4 regions of the Comamonas odontotermitis genome follow, and region 3 is predicted to be linked to each of the others. Evidence: predicted binding sites of a transcription regulator. Region 3 holds the regulator's gene; each other region holds the start of a gene.
The links. The regulator sigma-54, encoded in region 3, starts transcription at its own class of promoters, with help from an activator protein. The targets are predictions, from matches to a motif close to TGGCANGNAANCTGCTTT.
Positions count from the first base shown of each region.

Region 1: LAD35_RS04050 (urease subunit gamma) is a predicted target of sigma-54. The motif match lies at 2,162-2,179, and genes of this name have one in related genera.
Region 2: nirB (nitrite reductase large subunit NirB) is a predicted target of sigma-54. The motif match lies at 1,922-1,939, and genes of this name have one in related genera.
Region 4: LAD35_RS12045 (nitrate regulatory protein) is a predicted target of sigma-54. The motif match lies at 2,077-2,094, and genes of this name have one in related genera.

Region 1 is NZ_CP083451.1:872,036-876,604, forward strand. Features, by position in the region: gene urtB (urea ABC transporter permease subunit UrtB) at 1-532, opposite strand, end outside; gene urtA (urea ABC transporter substrate-binding protein) at 634-1,905, opposite strand; gene LAD35_RS04050 (urease subunit gamma) at 2,257-2,559, shown strand; gene LAD35_RS04055 (HupE/UreJ family protein) at 2,598-3,206, shown strand; gene LAD35_RS04060 (urease subunit beta) at 3,218-3,523, shown strand; gene ureC (urease subunit alpha) at 3,523-4,569, shown strand, end outside.
Region 2 is NZ_CP083451.1:2,577,746-2,582,314, reverse strand. Features, by position in the region: gene ntrB (nitrate ABC transporter permease) at 1-936, shown strand, start outside; gene LAD35_RS12030 (ABC transporter ATP-binding protein) at 933-1,745, shown strand; gene nirB (nitrite reductase large subunit NirB) at 2,078-4,546, shown strand; gene nirD (nitrite reductase small subunit NirD) at 4,569-4,569, shown strand, end outside.
Region 3 is NZ_CP083452.1:46,915-51,483, forward strand. Features, by position in the region: gene LAD35_RS20485 (thiol:disulfide interchange protein DsbA/DsbL) at 1-135, shown strand, start outside; gene lptA (lipopolysaccharide transport periplasmic protein LptA) at 429-1,097, shown strand; gene lptB (LPS export ABC transporter ATP-binding protein) at 1,121-1,897, shown strand; gene rpoN (RNA polymerase factor sigma-54) at 2,000-3,634, shown strand; gene LAD35_RS20505 (glutaredoxin family protein) at 3,696-4,175, opposite strand; gene LAD35_RS20510 (aspartyl/asparaginyl beta-hydroxylase domain-containing protein) at 4,281-4,569, opposite strand, start outside.
Region 4 is NZ_CP083451.1:2,583,154-2,587,722, forward strand. Features, by position in the region: gene LAD35_RS12040 (CmpA/NrtA family ABC transporter substrate-binding protein) at 1-516, opposite strand, end outside; gene LAD35_RS12045 (nitrate regulatory protein) at 767-2,041, opposite strand; partial or broken gene LAD35_RS12050 (transposase) at 2,503-2,843, shown strand; gene panC (pantoate--beta-alanine ligase) at 2,852-3,703, opposite strand; gene panB (3-methyl-2-oxobutanoate hydroxymethyltransferase) at 3,752-4,569, opposite strand, start outside.

The DNA of each region.
Region 1 (4,569 bases), on a different replicon from region 3:
AATCCTCGCTGCCCAGCAGGCTGGCAGCCTTGGCGCGCTCCAGCATGGCTTTGACCTGTGCATCCTGTTCACCTGCCAGCACCTTGTCGATCAGCGGCAGGCGAGCGGCATCGGGTTCTGCCGCCAGCTTTTGCGCCGCTGCACGGCGGGCCTGCACATCGGCGCTGTTCAGCGCCAGTGCAGCCTGAGCGGATTCGATCACGCCGCGCAGGTAGTTGTTGTTGACGATCTCCTCGGCATCAGCGGGCGGTGTGGTGACTGCACCGGTGGTGGGATCGATGGCACGCTCGCCCTGGATGACAAAGACCTTGCCACCGGCTGTGCGTACAGCGTCATCGGCAAGCGCCTGCAGATAGGCGGCCAGCCTGCCGCCGTCGTCAGGCTCCAGCACGGCGGCGTTGATGGCCGCAGCGCGCGCATCATTGTCTTCGGCAGCCGCCATGGCAAAGGTCTGTTCGGCGGTCAGCGCGTGGCAGGATAGGGACAGCAGCAAGCCCAAGGCTGCGGCCATGGCTTTGTGCAGGATGTTCATGGTTGAATCAACCTTCAGCGCTTATCCATTAAGCGCCATTAGCTATTGTTTTGATACTTGATATTGCCCGGTCGGCATTGCGCAGACCGGGCAGCATGCAATCAGGAACTGCTCTTGCCGTCCGGCTCGTCCTTCTTCTTGTCATTGCCTTCGATATAGGGGCTCCAGGGCTGTGCCTTGATTGGGCCCTTGGTTTTCCAGACCACATTGAACTGGCCATCGGCCTTGATCTCACCCACCATCACGGGCTTGTGCAGGTGGTGGTTCTTCTCGTCCATCTTCACGGTGAAGCCGTCTGGTGCAGCGAAGGTCTGGCCAGCCATGGCAGCGATGACCTTGTCGGTATCCGTGCTCTTGGCTTTTTCGACGGCCTGCTTCCACATGTGGATGCCGATCCAGGTGGCTTCCATCGGGTCGTTGGTCAGCGGTTTGTCCTTGTGGCCCGCAATGTTCTTGGCCTTGGCGTAATCGCTCCACTGTTTGATGAAAGCGGTGTTGGTGGGGTTCTTCACGCTCATGAAGTAGTTCCACGCTGCCAGGTGCCCCACCAGTGGCTTGGTGTCCACGCCGCGCAGCTCTTCCTCGCCCACGCTGAAGGCCACCACGGGCACATCCTTGGCTTTGAGGCCTGCATTGCCCAGCTCCTTGTAGAAGGGCACGTTGGAGTCGCCATTGATGGTGGAGATCACAGCGGTCTTGCCGCCGGTGGAGAATTTCTTCACATCTGCGACGATGGTCTGGTAGTCGCTGTGGCCAAAGGGGGTGTAGGTTTCCATGATATCGGAATCCTTCACGCCCTTGGATTTGAGGAAGGCGCGCAGGATCTTGTTGGTGGTGCGGGGGTAGACATAATCAGTGCCCAGCAGCACGAAACGCTTGGCACCACCGCCTTCCTTGCTCATCAGATACTCGACCGCAGGAATTGCCTGCTGGTTGGGGGCAGCGCCGGTGTAGAAGACATTCTTGGACAGCTCTTCGCCTTCGTACTGCACAGGGTAGAACAGCAGGCCATTGTTCTGCTCGAACACGGGCAGCACCGATTTGCGCGATACGCTGGTCCAGCAGCCGAAGACCACGGCTACCTTGTCCTGCGTGATCAACTGCTTGGCTTTTTCAGCGAACAGCGGCCAGTTGGAGGCAGGGTCCACCACCACGGGCTCCAGCTTCTTGCCCAGCACACCGCCCTTGGCGTTGATGTCGTCGATGGCCATCAGCACCGTATCCTTGAGCACGGTCTCCGAAATGGCCATGGTGCCTGACAGGCTGTGCAGCACGCCGACCTTGATGGTGTCCTGTGCTTGCGCAGGAGACGAGAAGAAGTAAGCCAGGGAGACCGAGGCTGCCAGTACGTTCAGGGTTCCACGACGATTCATTGCACCACTCCAACAAAAGGGTTCGGTCACGATTGACCGTGCGTGCTGCAGTGCAATAGGCGTGCCAGTTTTGAAATCTACTCGCAGGATGGCTGCTCGGTTCGCATTCGCTGCGGTGAGATGGGGCGCGGCTTCGCACTGCTGTAGTGCGCGTGCACCAATTGGGGGTCGTGCGGGGATCTCTTGCTGGTTTTGGTGCGCCACAATCCCCCGGAACGCCTGTCTCTGGTGCCTGTGCTCCAAGGGTGTGCACGGTTGGCCCGAATATTGCACTGTGTCATTCCATATGTTTGGCACCGGCGCGCGATGGCGTGTACCGGCAAATACTTCAGGATACGGAATCAAGCCTCCATGGAACTCACTCCACGCGAAAAAGACAAGCTGCTGATCTTTACGGCGGCTCTGCTGGCCGAGCGTCGCATGGCCCGGGGCCTCAAACTCAACTACCCGGAAGCGGTGGCGCTCATCAGTGCCTTTGTGATGGAAGGTGCGCGGGATGGCAAGACCGTAGCCCAGTTGATGAGCGAAGGCCGCACGGTACTGACGCGCGCGGATGTGATGGAAGGGATTGCCGAGATGATCCCGGACATCCAGATCGAAGCCACCTTTCCCGATGGAACCAAGCTCGTCACCGTGCACGAACCCATCATCTGAAATCCCTCGAGTCACCTAGCCATCCAATCCAAATCGTTATGAAAAAAGTAACTTCCATCACCCTTGCGGCACTGCCCATGCTGCCTGCCATTGCACTGGCACATGGCGGAGATCACTCGCACACACATGGCCTGGCGGACAGCTTTGTGCAGGGCCTGGTGCACCCGTTCACTGGTATTGACCATCTGGCAGCCATGCTGGCCGTGGGCGTTTGGAGTGTGTTGGCCTTTCCTCGGCTCCAGGCGGCCTGGCGTGTACCGGTCGCTTTTGTTGCCATGCTGGTGGCAGGTGCAGTTGCGGGTTTTGCCGGGCTGCGGGTGCCGGGGGTGGAGCCCATGATTGCTGCCTCGGTATTGGCGCTGGGCCTGCTGGTGGCGGTGCAAAGCAAGATGCCTTGGGTTGCGGCGGCGGCGCTGGCAGGAGGCTTTGCATTCTTTCATGGTGCAGCGCATGGGTATGAGCTGGCAGGCGATGGCGGCCTTGCGGCCCTGGGTGCGCTGGCAGGCATGGCGTTGGGGTCGGCCATTCTGCACATCACAGGCATGGGGTTGGGCCATGGGTTGATGCAGCGCCACCAATGGCTGGCTCGGCTGGGTGGCGTGGGTACTGCGCTGCTCGGCGCTTTCCTGCTGATTCGTTTGGCCTGACAGGAGACGCCATGATTCCCGGTGAACTCTTGATCGACGAGGGTGCGCACGCCCTCAACAGTGGCCGCCGCACCGTGACGCTGGTGGTGCACAACGCCAGCGACCGGCCCATCCAGGTAGGCTCCCATTACCATTTTGCCGAAACAAATGCGGGTCTGGCATTCGACCGCGCTGTAGCGCGCGGCATGCGGCTGAACATTGCCAGCGGCATGGCGGTGCGCTTTGAGCCGGGGCAACAGCGCACGGTTGAACTGGTGGATATTGGTGGCAGCCGAGAGGTGTATGGCTTTCGCGGCCTGGTGCAAGGAGTGCTCTGATGGCTACGATGGAAAAGCGCGCCTACGCTGAAACCTATGGCCCCACGGTCGGTGACCGCGTGCGCCTTGCCGATACCGATCTGGTGATTGAAGTGGAGCAGGACTTCACGCTGCGCGCGGGCGGTTATGGCGAGGAAGTGAAGTTCGGCGGCGGCAAGACCATTCGTGATGGCATGGCACAGAGCCAGCGCAGCCGCGCGCAAGGCGCCATGGACACGGTGCTCACCAATGCCTTGATCATCGACCACTGGGGTATCGTCAAAGCCGACATCGGCCTCAAAGATGGACGCATTGCCGCCATTGGCAAGGCCGGAAACCCCGATACGCAACCGGGTGTGGACATCATCATCGGCCCGGGCACCGAGATCATCAGTTGCGAAGGCAGCATTGTCACGGCTGGCGGCATTGACACCCACATCCATTTCATCGCTCCGCAGCAGATCGAGGAGGCCCTGACCAGTGGCGTCACCACCATGATTGGAGGGGGAACAGGCCCTGCCACAGGTACCTTTGCCACCACCTGCACCCCCGGCCCCTGGAACATGGAGCGCATGCTGCAGGCGGCTGATGCCTTTCCCATGAACCTGGGCTTTCTGGGCAAAGGCAACGCGAGCCTGCCGCAGGGGCTGCATGAACAGATTGCTGCAGGCGCCATCGGTCTGAAGCTGCACGAGGACTGGGGCAGTACGCCCGCAGCCATCGACAACTGCCTCACCGTGGCCGAAGACACCGACACGCAGGTCGCCATCCATACCGATACCCTCAACGAAAGCGGCTTCGTGGAAGACACGGTGGCCGCTTTCAGGGGCCGTACCATCCACACTTTCCACACCGAGGGCGCGGGTGGCGGCCACGCACCCGATATCCTCAAGGTGGTGGGCGAGGCCAATGTGCTGCCCAGTTCCACCAACCCTACGCGCCCCTACACAGTGAATACGCTGGACGAGCATGTGGACATGCTCATGGTCTGCCACCACCTGGATGCGGGCATTGCCGAAGATCTGGCTTTTGCCGAAAGCCGCATCCGCAAGGAGACCATCGCGGCG
Region 2 (4,569 bases), on a different replicon from region 3:
CTGGCCGCCCAGGCGGCCAATGATGCGCTGCTTGAAGATTCAAAAAAGATAGCTGTTGGCGAAGAGCACATAAGGTCTGATGTGAAAAAAGATACCAAACCCAGAGCGCAAGCCTCGGCTTCGGCCATTGTGGCGCCCAGCCCGTTACGCCAATGGACAGAGCCACTGTTTGCGCGGATCTTGCCTCCGGTGCTGGGGCTGGCGCTGCTGGTCGGGCTGTGGTCTCTGGTTTCCAGCAGCACCGGCAAGAGCATCCCTTCCCCGGCGGAGACCTGGGAGCAGGCTGTGCAGGTGTTCAGGGACCCGTTCTACCGCAGCGGCCCCAATGACCAGGGTGTGGGCTGGAACGTGCTGTCCTCGTTGCAGCGCGTGGCTCTCGGCTTCGGCCTGGCCGCGCTGGCGGGCATTCCGCTGGGCTTTTTGATCGGGCGCTTCAGTTTTCTCTCGCGCATGTTCAATCCCCTGATCAGCCTGCTGCGTCCGGTCTCGCCGCTGGCCTGGCTGCCGATCGGCTTGCTTGTGTTCAAGGGCGCCAATCCGGCGGCCATCTGGACCATCTTCATCTGCTCGATCTGGCCCATGGTCATCAATACCGCTGTGGGTGTGCAACGTGTGCCCCAGGACTATATGAATGTGGCCCGGGTGCTGAACCTGTCGGAATGGAAGATCGCCACCACCATTCTGTTTCCAGCCGTGCTTCCTTATATGTTGACGGGTGTTCGTCTAGCCGTAGGCACGGCCTGGCTGGTGATCGTGGCCGCCGAGATGCTGACCGGCGGTGTGGGCATAGGCTTCTGGGTCTGGGACGAGTGGAACAACCTCAACGTCAAGAACATCATCATTGCCATCTTTGTGATCGGCATCGTGGGCCTGGTGCTGGAGTGGGCACTGGTCAAGCTGGCTTCGGCCTTCACGTTTGAAGAGGTGAAATCATGAATGGATCGCGGTCCGCCAAGTACATCGAGATCCATGGCGTGGAGCAGACCTTCAAGACTGCCAAAGGGCTGTTTCCGGCGCTGCGCGACATCCATCTGAATATCGCCAAGGGCGAGTTCGCGAGCCTCATCGGGCATTCGGGCTGCGGCAAGTCCACCTTGCTGAATCTGATTGCTGGCCTGACCATGCCCACGGACGGAGCACTGTTGTGCGCCAACAAGGAAATCAAGGGCCCAGGGCCCGAGCGTGCCATGGTGTTCCAGAACCATTCGCTGCTGCCCTGGCTGACCTGCTGGGGCAATGTGCACCTGGCCGTGGAGCGTGTCTTTGCCAGGAGCGAAACCCGGGCGCAGCTGGCCGAGCGCACCGACGCGGCGCTGGCCCTGGTTGGGTTGACCCATGCTGCGCAAAAGCGTCCCGGCGAAATATCGGGCGGCATGAAGCAGCGCGTAGGCATTGCGCGCGCGTTGTCCATGGAGCCCCAGGTGTTGCTGATGGATGAGCCGTTTGGCGCTCTCGATGCGCTGACGCGTGCCAAGCTGCAGGATGAATTGCTGGAGATTGTGGCGCGCACGCATAGCACAGTGGTGATGGTGACGCACGATGTGGACGAAGCCGTGCTGCTGTCCGACAAGATCGTGATGATGACCAACGGGCCGGCAGCCACGATTGGGGAGGTGCTGAATGTGGAATTGCCTCGCCCGCGAAACCGGGTAGAGCTGGCCGAAAGTCCGCAGTATCAAAGCTATCGCAAGGCAGTGATCGATTTTCTCTACACCCGCCAGGGTCATGTGGAGAAGGCGGTCTGAGCCTTGATCCCATCCCGCCCCATGGCGCCTTCGGGCGCCATGCGCGTTTTTCGCACAGCAGGAAAGGGCGCAGGCACGAAAACAGTGCATGCAAGCCCGGGAGCCATGGCCTAAAAGGGATGGGCCCAGGCGCATGCGTGCGATCTCAGGGCGTGTGGTTTTCGGGATGACAGATCTGGCATGGCAATTGCATGTTGTTGGGCGTGGCCAAGGTGGGCCACAGGGTGAAGGTGCAAGGTTGCGCCGGAGTCCAAGGACAAAGACGTCTACGCGTTCATGCCGGTCATGCAACGCGCAGACGTCTTTTTTTTCCCAAGCCCACGGGGACTGAGATGAAAAAATCCAAACTGGTCATGATTGGCAACGGAATGGCGGGCGTACGCGCGCTGGAAGAGTTGCTGGCCATTGCTCCCGATCTGTACGACATCACGGTGTTTGGCGCCGAGCCGCATCCCAACTACAACCGAATCCTGCTGTCGCCGGTGCTGGCCGGGGAGCAGACGCTCAGCGATATCGTGCTCAATGACTGGGCATGGTACCAGGACCATCACATCCTGCTGCACGCAGGCTATACCGTGACAGCCGTGGACCGTGCCCGCCGTACGGTGCATGCGGTCAATGCCCAGGGCGAAGAAGCCAGTGCTGGCTACGATCGCCTGATCATGGCAACGGGCTCCAACCCTTTTATTCTGCCCATTCCCGGCAAGGACCTGCTGGGTGTACTGGCCTACCGGGACATTGCCGACACCGAGGCCATGATCGAGGCGGCAAAGACACTCAGGCATGCGGTGGTGATCGGTGGTGGCCTGCTCGGACTGGAGGCCGCGAACGGTCTGATGAAACGCGGCATGCAGGTGACGGTTGTGCATGTGGGGGATTGGCTGATGGAGCGCCAGCTTGACGATCGGGCCGGCCAGATGCTGCAGCAATCGCTCTCCGAGCGAGGCATGCAGTTCTGCATGCATGCGCAGACGCAGGAATTGCTGGGTGACGCCAGCGGCCGCGTGCGCGCGGTGCGCTTCAAGGATGGCAGCGAGATTCCGGCTGATCTGGTCGTCATGGCCGTCGGCATACGTCCCAACACGGGGCTGGCTGAATCCATGCATCTGCATGTGAATCGCGGCATTGTGGTCAGCGACACGCTGCAGACTGTGACCGACCCGCGCATCTACGCAGTGGGCGAATGTGCTGCGCACCGGGGGACTGCCTATGGGCTGGTGGCGCCGCTGTTTGAACAGGGCAAGGTGCTGGCCAACCATCTGGCCGAATTCGGCATCGGCCGCTATCTGGGGTCGCTGACCTCGACCAAGCTCAAGGTCACGGGCATCGACCTGTTCTCGGCAGGCGATTTCCAGGGCGGAGGCGATACTGAAGAGATTCTGATGAGCGACCCCTATGCGGGAGTCTACAAAAAGCTGGTCATCAAGGATGACAAGCTGGTCGGCGCCTGCCTGTATGGCGATACGGTGGATGGCAGCTGGTATTTCAAGCTGCTGCGCGAAGGCCGCAGCGTGGCCGATATCCGCGACAAGCTGATGTTTGGCGAATCCAATCTGGGAGATACCGGCCACCAGGGCCAGAACAAGGCCGCGGCCATGGCCGATGGCGACGAGGTGTGCGGCTGCAACGGCGTGACCAAGGGAGCCATCTGCAAGGCCATCAAGGAAAAAGGCCTGTTCACGCTGGAAGAGGTGCGCAAGCGCACCAAGGCCAGTGCCAGCTGCGGCTCCTGCACCGGGCTGGTGGAGCAGATCATCATGTTCACGGCCGGCGGCGACTATTCCGCATCGCCCAAGACCAAGGCCATGTGCGGTTGTACCGACCACGGCCACCAAGCCGTGCGCGACGCGATTCGTGAGCACAGGCTGTTGACTACCGATGCCGTGTACCGCTTCATGGAATGGCGCACGCCCAATGGCTGCGCCTCGTGTCGCCCGGCTGTCAACTACTATCTGATCAGCACCTGGCCCAAGGAGGCAAGGGACGACCCGCAAAGCCGTTTCATCAACGAGCGCAGCCACGCCAATATTCAGAAGGACGGTACGTACAGTGTGATTCCGCGCATGTGGGGCGGTGAGACCACGGCTGACGAGTTGCGCCGCATTGCCGATGTGGTGGACAAATACCAGATACCTACCGTGAAGGTGACGGGCGGCCAGCGCATCGACTTGCTGGGGGTGAAGAAAGAAGACCTGCAGGGCGTGTGGAACGATATCGGCATGCCTTGCGGCCATGCCTATGCCAAGGCGCTGCGCACGGTCAAGACCTGCGTGGGCAGCGAATGGTGCCGTATGGGCACGCAGGACAGCACCCAGATGGGCAAGGACCTGGAGCGTGCCATGTGGCGCATGTACGCACCTCACAAGGTGAAGTTCGCCGTCAGCGGCTGCCCACGCAACTGCGCGGAGTCCGGCATCAAGGACGTAGGCATCATCGGCGTGGACTCGGGTTGGGAGATGTACGTGGGCGGCAACGGCGGCATCAAGACCGAGGTCGCGCACTTCTTCACCAAGCTCAAGACTGCCGACGAGGTGATGGAGTACACCGGTGCATTCATGCAGCTGTATCGCCTGGAAGGCTGGTACCTGGAGCGCACCGTGCACTACATCAACCGCGTGGGTCTGGACTATGTGAAAAAGCGCATTCTGGATGATGCCGAAGGCCGCAAGGTGCTGTGGGAGCAACTGCAGTTCGCCCTGGAGGGCGAGCCCGATCCCTGGTTCGAGACCGACAAGGCAGCCGTGGATGTGCGGCAGTTCCAGCCATTGACGGCTGCACAAACGGCAAGAGACAGCGCCTGAGCCAACCACCGAGGAGCCCGAAA
Region 3 (4,569 bases):
CAGTTGCAGGAATCCTACGGCGTGGAAGGCGTGCCAGCCATGGGCGTGGCAGGCAAGTACTACACCGATGGAACGCGCGCAGGCTCGATGACCAATGTGCTGCAGGTGGTGGAATTCCTGGCAACCCAGGGCTGATCCGATACCGAATACGGATATCGTGCAGAACCACACCGCCAAGCCCGCAACATGCGGGCTTTTTTCATCGCTGGGGGCTGTGCCTTGAAAGGCGCCCGTGTCGCAAAAGGCGGCAGGCTGACACGGCCAAGCAAAAGCCATTGCCTGCTGTAAGCAGGCGGATCGGGGGCGGTCAAGCAGGCTTTCCGGACATTCCGGCGCCTCTGCATCGCAGGGAACATGGGTGATTTCCGCAGCGCTGGCGGCAGGCCCCTCAGCATGGCTACAATGGGTAAGAGCAAGATTCATGCCTTATGAGACCTAGTATTTTTTCCACCCTGTTGATGGCGGCTGTGCTGGCGCTGCCATTGCTGTCGCACGCCGAGCGCGCCGACCGCACCAAGCCCATGAACATCGAGGCGGACAATGGTACGCACGATGAGCTCAAGCAGACCAGCGTCTTCACCGGCAATGTCGTGGTGACCAAGGGCACCATCATCATTCGCGGCGCCCAGTTGACCGTCAGCCAGGACCGCGATGGCTACCAGCACGGTGTGGTGACGGCGGCGCCCGGCAAGCTGGCGTTCTTCCGCCAGAAGCGCGACACCGCACCTGGCGCGCCGTCCGAGTTTGTCGAAGGCGAAGGCGAAGTCATCACCTACAACGGTCGCGACGATACCGTGCACTTCGAGCGCCGGGGCGAGTTGCGCCGCTACCGTGAAACCACCCTGACCGACCAGGTCAGCGGCTCGGTCATCGTCTACAACAACCTGACCGACACCTTTACCGTGAATGGCCAGAAGGGCGAGCAGACGGCAGAAACCAAGCCCGGTGCGCCCAAGAATGGCCGCGTACGCGTGATCCTGACGCCCAAGGCCGATGAAAAGGCCGATGCGAAAGCGGACGCAGGCAAGGCCAAGCCCGCTGCGGACGACAAGGAAAAGCTGCGCCCGAGCACCCAACTCAATGACGGAGCCAAGTGACCGTGGCTGAAACTTCGTCGGGAATCTCGGTCAACGCCAAGGCGGCAGCCAGCGACCATCGCAGCCAGCTCGAAGTGCTGCACCTCGAAAAATCCTATGGCAGCCGCAAGGTCGTCAAGGATGTGTCGCTGTCGGTGCGCAAGGGCGAGGTCGTTGGCCTGCTCGGCCCCAATGGCGCGGGCAAGACCACATCGTTCTACATGATCGTTGGCCTGGTGCGCAGCGATGGCGGTGACATCCGCATCGACGGCCACTCGGTGGCCAACATGCCGATTCACCAGCGCTCGCAGCTGGGCCTGTCGTATCTGCCGCAGGAAGCATCGATCTTCCGCAAGCTCAGCGTGCAGGACAATGTGCGCGCCGTGCTGGAGCTGCAAAAAGGCCCCAATGGCAAGCCATTGCCACGCGATGAGGTGGAGCGCCAGCTGACGGCGCTTTTGCAGGAGCTGCGTGTAGAGCACTTGCGTGAGTCGCCGGCCGTTGCACTCTCCGGCGGCGAGCGTCGCCGTGTCGAGATTGCACGGGCGCTTGCCACGCAGCCCCGTTTCATTCTGCTGGACGAGCCGTTTGCGGGCATTGACCCGATTGCGGTGATCGAGATCCAGCGTATCGTCGCTTTTTTGAGAGACCGTGGCATCGGCGTGCTGATTACTGACCACAACGTGCGCGAAACCCTGGGCATTTGCGACCACGCCTGCATCATCAGTGATGGCAAGGTGCTGGCAGCCGGGACGCCGCAAGAGATTGTGGAAAACGCCGATGTGAGGAGGGTGTACCTGGGTGAGCATTTCCGCATGTGATGCACGCAGACCTGGCTGGCAACGCGTTGTTCGCGCGGTGGCTGGCCGGTCACACAACCGTTTCATAGCAAGCGCATACATTGCCATGCAAGGGGGCTCGCTATGATGCCCTCGCTGTCACTGCGCGTCTCGCAGAACCTCACGCTCACGCCGCAGCTGCAGCAGTCCATCCGGCTGCTGCAACTGTCCACCCAGGAGCTGTCGCAGGAAGTGGAGCAGATGCTCGACGAAAACCCGTTCCTGGAGCGGGATGCGGACGAGGCTGCTGCGGAGCCGGACGCTGCAGCGGCACCTGCCGATGTGCCGGGCGCCAGCGCGGACGCAGGCGATGATCGCGCAGAAAATGCTCCTGAAAAAGTAGCTTCTTCTGCAGATTCAGCAAGCACTGAATCTGATTTTGAACCAGATTACGCTGGCGGCGAAACCCTGGACTTTGCCGCAGGCAAGGAAACCGGTGCAGACGCCGAAGCGGCTGCGGGCGACTCTGCATCCGACTGGGAAGAATGGGGCGGCGATGTGCCAGCCCGTGCCAGCGCGGCAGATGACGAAGAAGAAACTCCCGCATCGGACCGCAGCTCGGTCCACATCAGCTTGCAGGATGTGCTGCACCGCCAGGCGCTGTCGCTGCGGCTGTGCCCGGAAGACCGCGCTGCGCTGTACTTCCTGATCGAATCGCTGAACGACGACGGCTACCTCGAAGAGACCCTGGCCGAGCTGGCCCAGAGCTTTGGGGACGCCAGTGATCCAGACGCTTATGACGCGCTGCTGCACCACCTGACCGTGGCGCTGCGCCTGCTGCAAAGCCTGGAGCCGGTGGGCGTGGGCGCCCGCACGCTGGCAGAATGCCTGGCCCTGCAGATCAAGGCCCGCCAGCGTCTGCTGGACGACGAAGGCTCCGCCGACCCCGAGGCCGATGCGCTGGCCCTGGAGACTGCGCTGCTCGTGTGCCAGGAATCGCTCGACCTGCTGGCGCGCCGCGATGTGCGCAAGCTCATGCAGCTGACGGGTTGCAGCGAAGCTGCCGTGCGCAGCGCGCTGGCGGTGATTGCAAAGCTGGAGCCACGCCCGGGCCGCCCATATGCAGACGTTGACCGCAACGCCATCATCCCCGACATCATCGTGCGCCCCAGCAACGAGCGCGGCCTGCCTGTGCCGGGTTTCAGCGTGCAGCTCAATGCCGAAGTGATGCCGCGCCTGCGCGTGCAGGAGGTGTACGCCAACGCCCTGCGCAGCCACAAGGGCAGCGAAGGCCATGGTGCACTGCAGCAACGGCTCCAGGAGGCGCGCTGGTTCATCAAGAACATCCAGCAGCGTTTCGACACCATCCTGCGGGTGTCGCAGGCCATTGTGGAGCGGCAGCGCAACTTCTTCGTACATGGTGAGCTTGCCATGCGCCCCATGGTGCTGCGCGAGATCGCCGATGAGCTGGGCCTGCACGAATCCACCATCAGCCGCGTGACCACGGCCAAGTACATGGCAACGCCCCAGGGCACGGTTGAGCTCAAGTACTTCTTTGGCTCGGGCCTGGGCACCGAAACCGGGGGCAGCGCCTCCAGCACGGCGGTGAAGGCGCTGATCAAGCAGCTGCTGGACGAGGAAAACCCGAAAAAGCCGCTGTCCGATGCCAAGATCGCCGATCTGCTGCAGGAGCAGGGCATCGAGTGCGCGCGCCGTACGGTCGCCAAGTACCGCGAAGCCTTGCGTATTCCGGCGGCCAGCCTGCGCAAGACCTTGTAGGTTGCTATTATTTGTGTAGCGTATCGCGCTTGATGGGCGGGTGCCAGGGGCCAGTTTTGCCTTATTTCTTGCCCGCTGCAGCCTTGCGCTTGGCAAACAGCGCGTCATAGCTGGATTCGCGGAACCCCGCCAGCCGCTGGCCGTCTGCCAGCAGCACCGGTACGCCCCGGCCGCCGATCTCTGCAAAAGCGGCCTTGCCGTCTGGCGTGTCGATATCGATTTCACGGTAGGCGATCTGGTTTTTGGCCAGATAGGCGCGCGCGAGCCGACAGTAGCCGCACCATTGCGCCATGTACAGCACGGCCTGGCCATGCTGCACCACCGCCTTCTTCGCGGTCGCCTTGCCTGCGGGTGCCGGTGGCATGCCCGGCACGATGCTGATCGGCAATTGCTCCTGCTGCAGGGCCTGGGCGTTGCCTTCGGCAGGGGGCCGGTCGCTGTAGACCACCTTGCCGTCGGCCCCCACCGTTTTGTACAGCGTCTGCGCACCTGCGAACGGGTAGATTGCAATCAACAACAACGTAAGACAAAAGGAACGCATGGAGTCTCCAGGGAGGCGCTGGGGGCCAAGCCAATCATATAAAAGAAAAAAGCCGCTGGGCGTTTGCGCACCAGTGGCTTTTTGCAGTGATCAAGATTGGGCCCTTCAAGCGGGCCACAGCCACCATACAAACAGCGCTGCCACGGCCAGCATCAGGCCGAACTTGGTGAGTTTGTAGGCGGTTTTGTTCCAGGCCTTGTAGCGGCGGCGCCACTGGCCCATGTAGAACGAGATTTTGAAGATGCGGCTGATGAAGCCGCGCGGGTCGCCCTCGTTGTTGGGGGAGCTGGCGGCAGCGACCACATTCTTGCCCAGCCAGTGGTTGAGCCACTGGGCAAAGCCGTTGGTCATGGGGCGCTCCACATCGCAGAACAGCACGATGCGGTTGCCTTCG
Region 4 (4,569 bases), on a different replicon from region 3:
GGCAAACGTGTATTCGCGCTTTTCCTTGCCCATCACCTTGGCCAGGCTGGGCCCATCTACCGCGCCCTTGTCTGCCAGGGCCTTGGACAGGGAAATCGCCTGCCCGTTGTTGTTGAGATGCATGAGCACGGCCATGTCCTTCTTGGGGCCACCCACGCCCAGTTGCAGGCCATAGACCAGACCATAGAGCACATGGGAAAAATCCAGTTCGCCATTGACCAGCTTGTCGCGCACGCCAGCCCAGCTCGCTTCCTTGCTGGGAATGATCTTCACGCCGTATTTCTGATCCAGCCCCAGCACCGAGGCCATGACCACGCTGGCGCAATCGGTCAGCGGGATAAAGCCTATCTTGACCTCTTTCTTCTCCGGGGCGTCGGAGCCCGCAGCCCAGGCGCCATGGTGACCCAGTGCACCATACAGCGCTGCACCGCCAGCCGCACGCAGGAAATCACGTCGGCCGCCAATGGATGCGGGCTCCAGCTTGGAATTCATCGACAAAGCAAGGCGTTGGCTCATGAGAAAACTCCATCAAGAATCGTGGTGAAGGCGATCCAGAAAACAAAAGGCGCCCTTCCCTCCTCGGGTGAGAGGAGAAAAGGACGCCGTTGTCCCAGGTCGCTCGTAGTTACGCTTTCAGCGCGACCGCCTTTGGTCTGCTGTACAGCAACAGTCATGCACAAACCATGCCAGCGCTTTCTCAGAGGAGAAGACTGGTTTCAGCGCCGATCTGGCCCAAATTTGGTGCAGCGCAGCAATCACGGGACTGTCAAAGCGATGAATTGGTGCTGGCAGGCAGCAGTTCCAATGTGGCCAGAATGGCATCGGCCACATCAAGCATGCGCCGGTTCTGGTTCATGGCCGTCTGGCGAATCAGCTTGTAGGCGTCGCCCTCGCTAAGCTGGCGGTAGTTCATCAGCACGCCCTTGGCCCGCTCTATCGTCTTGCGTTCCTGAAGCGTCGCGCGTGCCTTGTCGATCTCGGCCTGCATATCCTGCAGGCGCATGGATTGCTCCTGTACCAGCGAGACAATGCTCTTTTCGAGTTGCAGCCCATAGGCGCCCTCTGCAGGCAGGGTGGCTGCAGGCTGTCTTGCCCCCAAAAATGCCTCCGCAGCTTCAGCACGCGTCTGCGGCTGCCTCTCCAGCAACTGGCGCTGCTGGCTCAGCGCGGCACTGGCCAGCTCACGCTTGCGCAGGCATTGAACCTCCAGCTCCTGGGCCAGAAACGCCTCAATCTGGTGCATGGCATCGAGCCGGCTGGAACAGGCCTCAAACCAGGAAGCGCTCAGACCCTGCTCCAGCGGTACGCCATCCCCGGCCGTGCAGCCCATGCGGCGCAGCCGCTCGATCACCGTCATATCGGGGCAGGCCCCGCATTGCAACTGCCATCGCTCCCTTCCTGCCAGACTCGCGAAGTCGGCAAACACCTGAAAACATCGCTCCTGCGAATCGATCAGGTGCAGCCAATGGCGCTGACGCTCGGTGTTGCCAATCCCTTCTGTAAACGCTGCGACTCCAGTGGCACGCTCCTGCCCGGCCAGTTCCTTGCCTTGCATGAAATGAAACAGCGCCACCAGCAACTTCGCGATGTCGGGATCGCAGGCGCTGTCGGCGGCCTCGAACACCACGGTCAGGCAGGCGGCAATCATGCGGATCAGCGCCTGTGTGCAATCCTCGGCGCTCAGCTGCAATGCATCCCGCTGGCGGCGCAGCAACGGTAGCGCTTCAAAGCCCTCAAGCGCACTGGCGATCGCATTGAACAGCCGCGCGCCATGTGCGCCCGGCAGGCGCTCACCCAGCTCATCAAGCACCAGGCAGACCCTGCCCATGACCGCGTCTACATGCGGGCCATGCTCCAGCAAGCTTTGACGCGCAAACGCTCCACCACTGAACAGATACATATTCGAGAGTCCCCGCTCCTTCTGAAGCGCGTGGACCAGCTCTGACATGCTCGCCACAAGGCTGCTGGCACTGCTGATCTGCTCCAGCGCAGCCATCTCACTTTGCCGGGCAGCGATCAGATAGTGCAGAGGCGTTTTCATGGGGCATGTCTTTATCAGCATTTCAAACCTGTAAAGATGCACAATTCATGCCATTTTTGAATTAACGGATATTGACTGGGTGTTGCTGGCTGGAGTACGACGGACTGCAAGCAAACGACAGTCTCACATCGTGGCGCTCTCGAGCGCGTCGATAGACCAACGCTTGCCACTCTGCGGAGCAAAGCACTTCATGCCTTGTTCAGTCGGATGTTCAAGGCACCTCGCACCTGCGATGCTGCGTTGTGTACCTTCCAGTTCGTGGTGTTGGTATCGCCGCAGAATCCAGCTCCATTTACTCATCCGACGAGCCTGCCACTGCAGCGTGCGGAGTTTGCGCCACAGCCCAACTCATAGAGCCTGTTCAAAGCCTTGCCTGGATGTGAAAAGCTTGGCGGGGGAGAAAGAGCTAGCCAAGCGACATCAGTCGCGAACAATTCGAGATCATCAGGCCACTGCTGGAGAGCGCGCACTTGATTGTGGACGCGCAGAGCGCAAAGAACACGGATACAGCGGCCCTGAAGAGCCATGACGCGGGCAAGAAGGTATCGGGCATCAAGCGCCACATTGCAATAAATACGCAGGGTTTGCCGCATGCAGTAGCCGTGACCACCGCTGAGGTGACGGATCGCAAAGGAGCGAGCTGCACAGCTTCAAGGTCATGCCCAAGCGCTGGATCGTTGAGCGCAGCTTTGCCTGGCTGGACAAGAACAGGCGGTTATGGAAGAACTGCGAGCGGCTGCTCAATACCAGTTTGCAGTTCGTCCATCTGGCCTTCTTGGATCTGTTGCTCAAAAGAATTTGAACAAACGCCTAGAACTCCAGGTTGTCAATCAGGCGCGTACTGCCCAACCGAGCAGCGCCAAGCGCCACCAGCGGAACATCTGGTATCGGCCCCGTTTGCGGTGGCACACGAAGGCTGTCGCGCTCGCGCACGGTGAGGTAGTCCGTTGCCCAGCCTTTGTCGTGCAGCAGCTTCGCTGCTTCAGCTTCCAGATCGACAAGCTGACGGTGACCCGCGCGCGTGCTGGCCGCCAGTTGCTGCAGGGCACTTGAAAGCGCACCAGCTCTCTGGCGCTCCTCAATGCTCAGATAACCGTTGCGCGAACTGAGCGCCAGGCCATCTTCTGCGCGCGCGGTTTCTACGCCAACGATTTCAATCGGCAGGGCAAACTGCTGAACCATGCGGCGCACCACCAAAAGCTGCTGATAGTCTTTCTTGCCAAATACCGCAAATCCGCCACCTGTCGATCCGAAGACACAGGCAAACAGCTTCATCACCACCGTGCAGACGCCGGTAAAGAACCCCGGGCGAAACTCGCCTTCGAGAATATCCGCGATCTGCGGATCAGGCAGAACCTTGAACACCTGTGGTTCAGGGTATAGATCGAGCTCGCGCGGCGCGAACAGCACGTCGCAACCTGTCGCTTCCAGCTTTGCACAATCTGCCTCCCAGGTACGCGGATAGCTATTGAAATCCTCATGGGGCAGGAACTGCAGCCGGTTGACGAAAATGCTCGCAACAGAGACGTCCCCAATCTCGGCTGCGACGCGAACCAGTGACAGGTGGCCCTCATGCAGATTTCCCATGGTGGGTACAAATCCAGGCCTGCCACGTTGTGCCAGGGCTGCGCGAAGTTCAGGGATGGTCTGTGTGATTTGCATGGTAGTGGCTCAATCGTTTCGCACTGATGAAAATGAAAACTGGAAAAATCACCAGGCATGGAGCACATCGTCTGGAAATTTCCCTTCCTTGACGGCGCGCACATAGGCCTCGATGGCGCCTCTGACCGAGCCTGCGTCCTTGAGGAAATCATGTACAAATCTGGCGTTGTTGCCAAGGTTCACGCCGAGCATGTCGTGCATCACGAGCACCTGCCCTGCGGTACCGCTACCTGCGCCGATGCCAATCGTATGGCAGCGCTGCAGGGCCTGCGTGAGCTTGCGCGAGAGTTCGGCAGGCACCATTTCGAGCACAAGCATGGATGCCCCGGCATCCTGAAGCTCCAAGGCCTGTTCGTGCAGTGTGGCTGCGGCCATGGCGTCGCGGCCCTGTACGCGATAGCCCCCCAGCGCATGCACGGTCTGTGGCGTGAGGCCCAGGTGCGCACATACAGGAACGCCGCGTTCAACCAGAAATTGCACCACAGACGCGGTCCAGCCGCCTCCTTCCAGTTTGACCATGTGCGCACCGGCCTGCATCAGGCGCGTGGCGCTGTGTATGGCTTGCTCGGGGCTTGCGGAATAACTGCCATAGGGAAGATCGGAGATCAACCAGGCGGTTCCTTGGGCACGATGCAGACCTCGCGCCACGCACTCCGTGTGGTAAGCCATGGCGTCCAGCGAAACGCCGACGGTGCTATGCAATCCCTGGCACACCATTCCCAGGGAGTCGCCAACAAGAATGCACTCCACGCCGGCGGCATCTGCGATGGCGGCATAGGTGGCATCATAGGCAGTGATCATGCTGATCTTCTCGCCCGCCTCCCGCATCTGGTTCAGACGAGGCAGGCTGATGGGCTTGCGCCGAG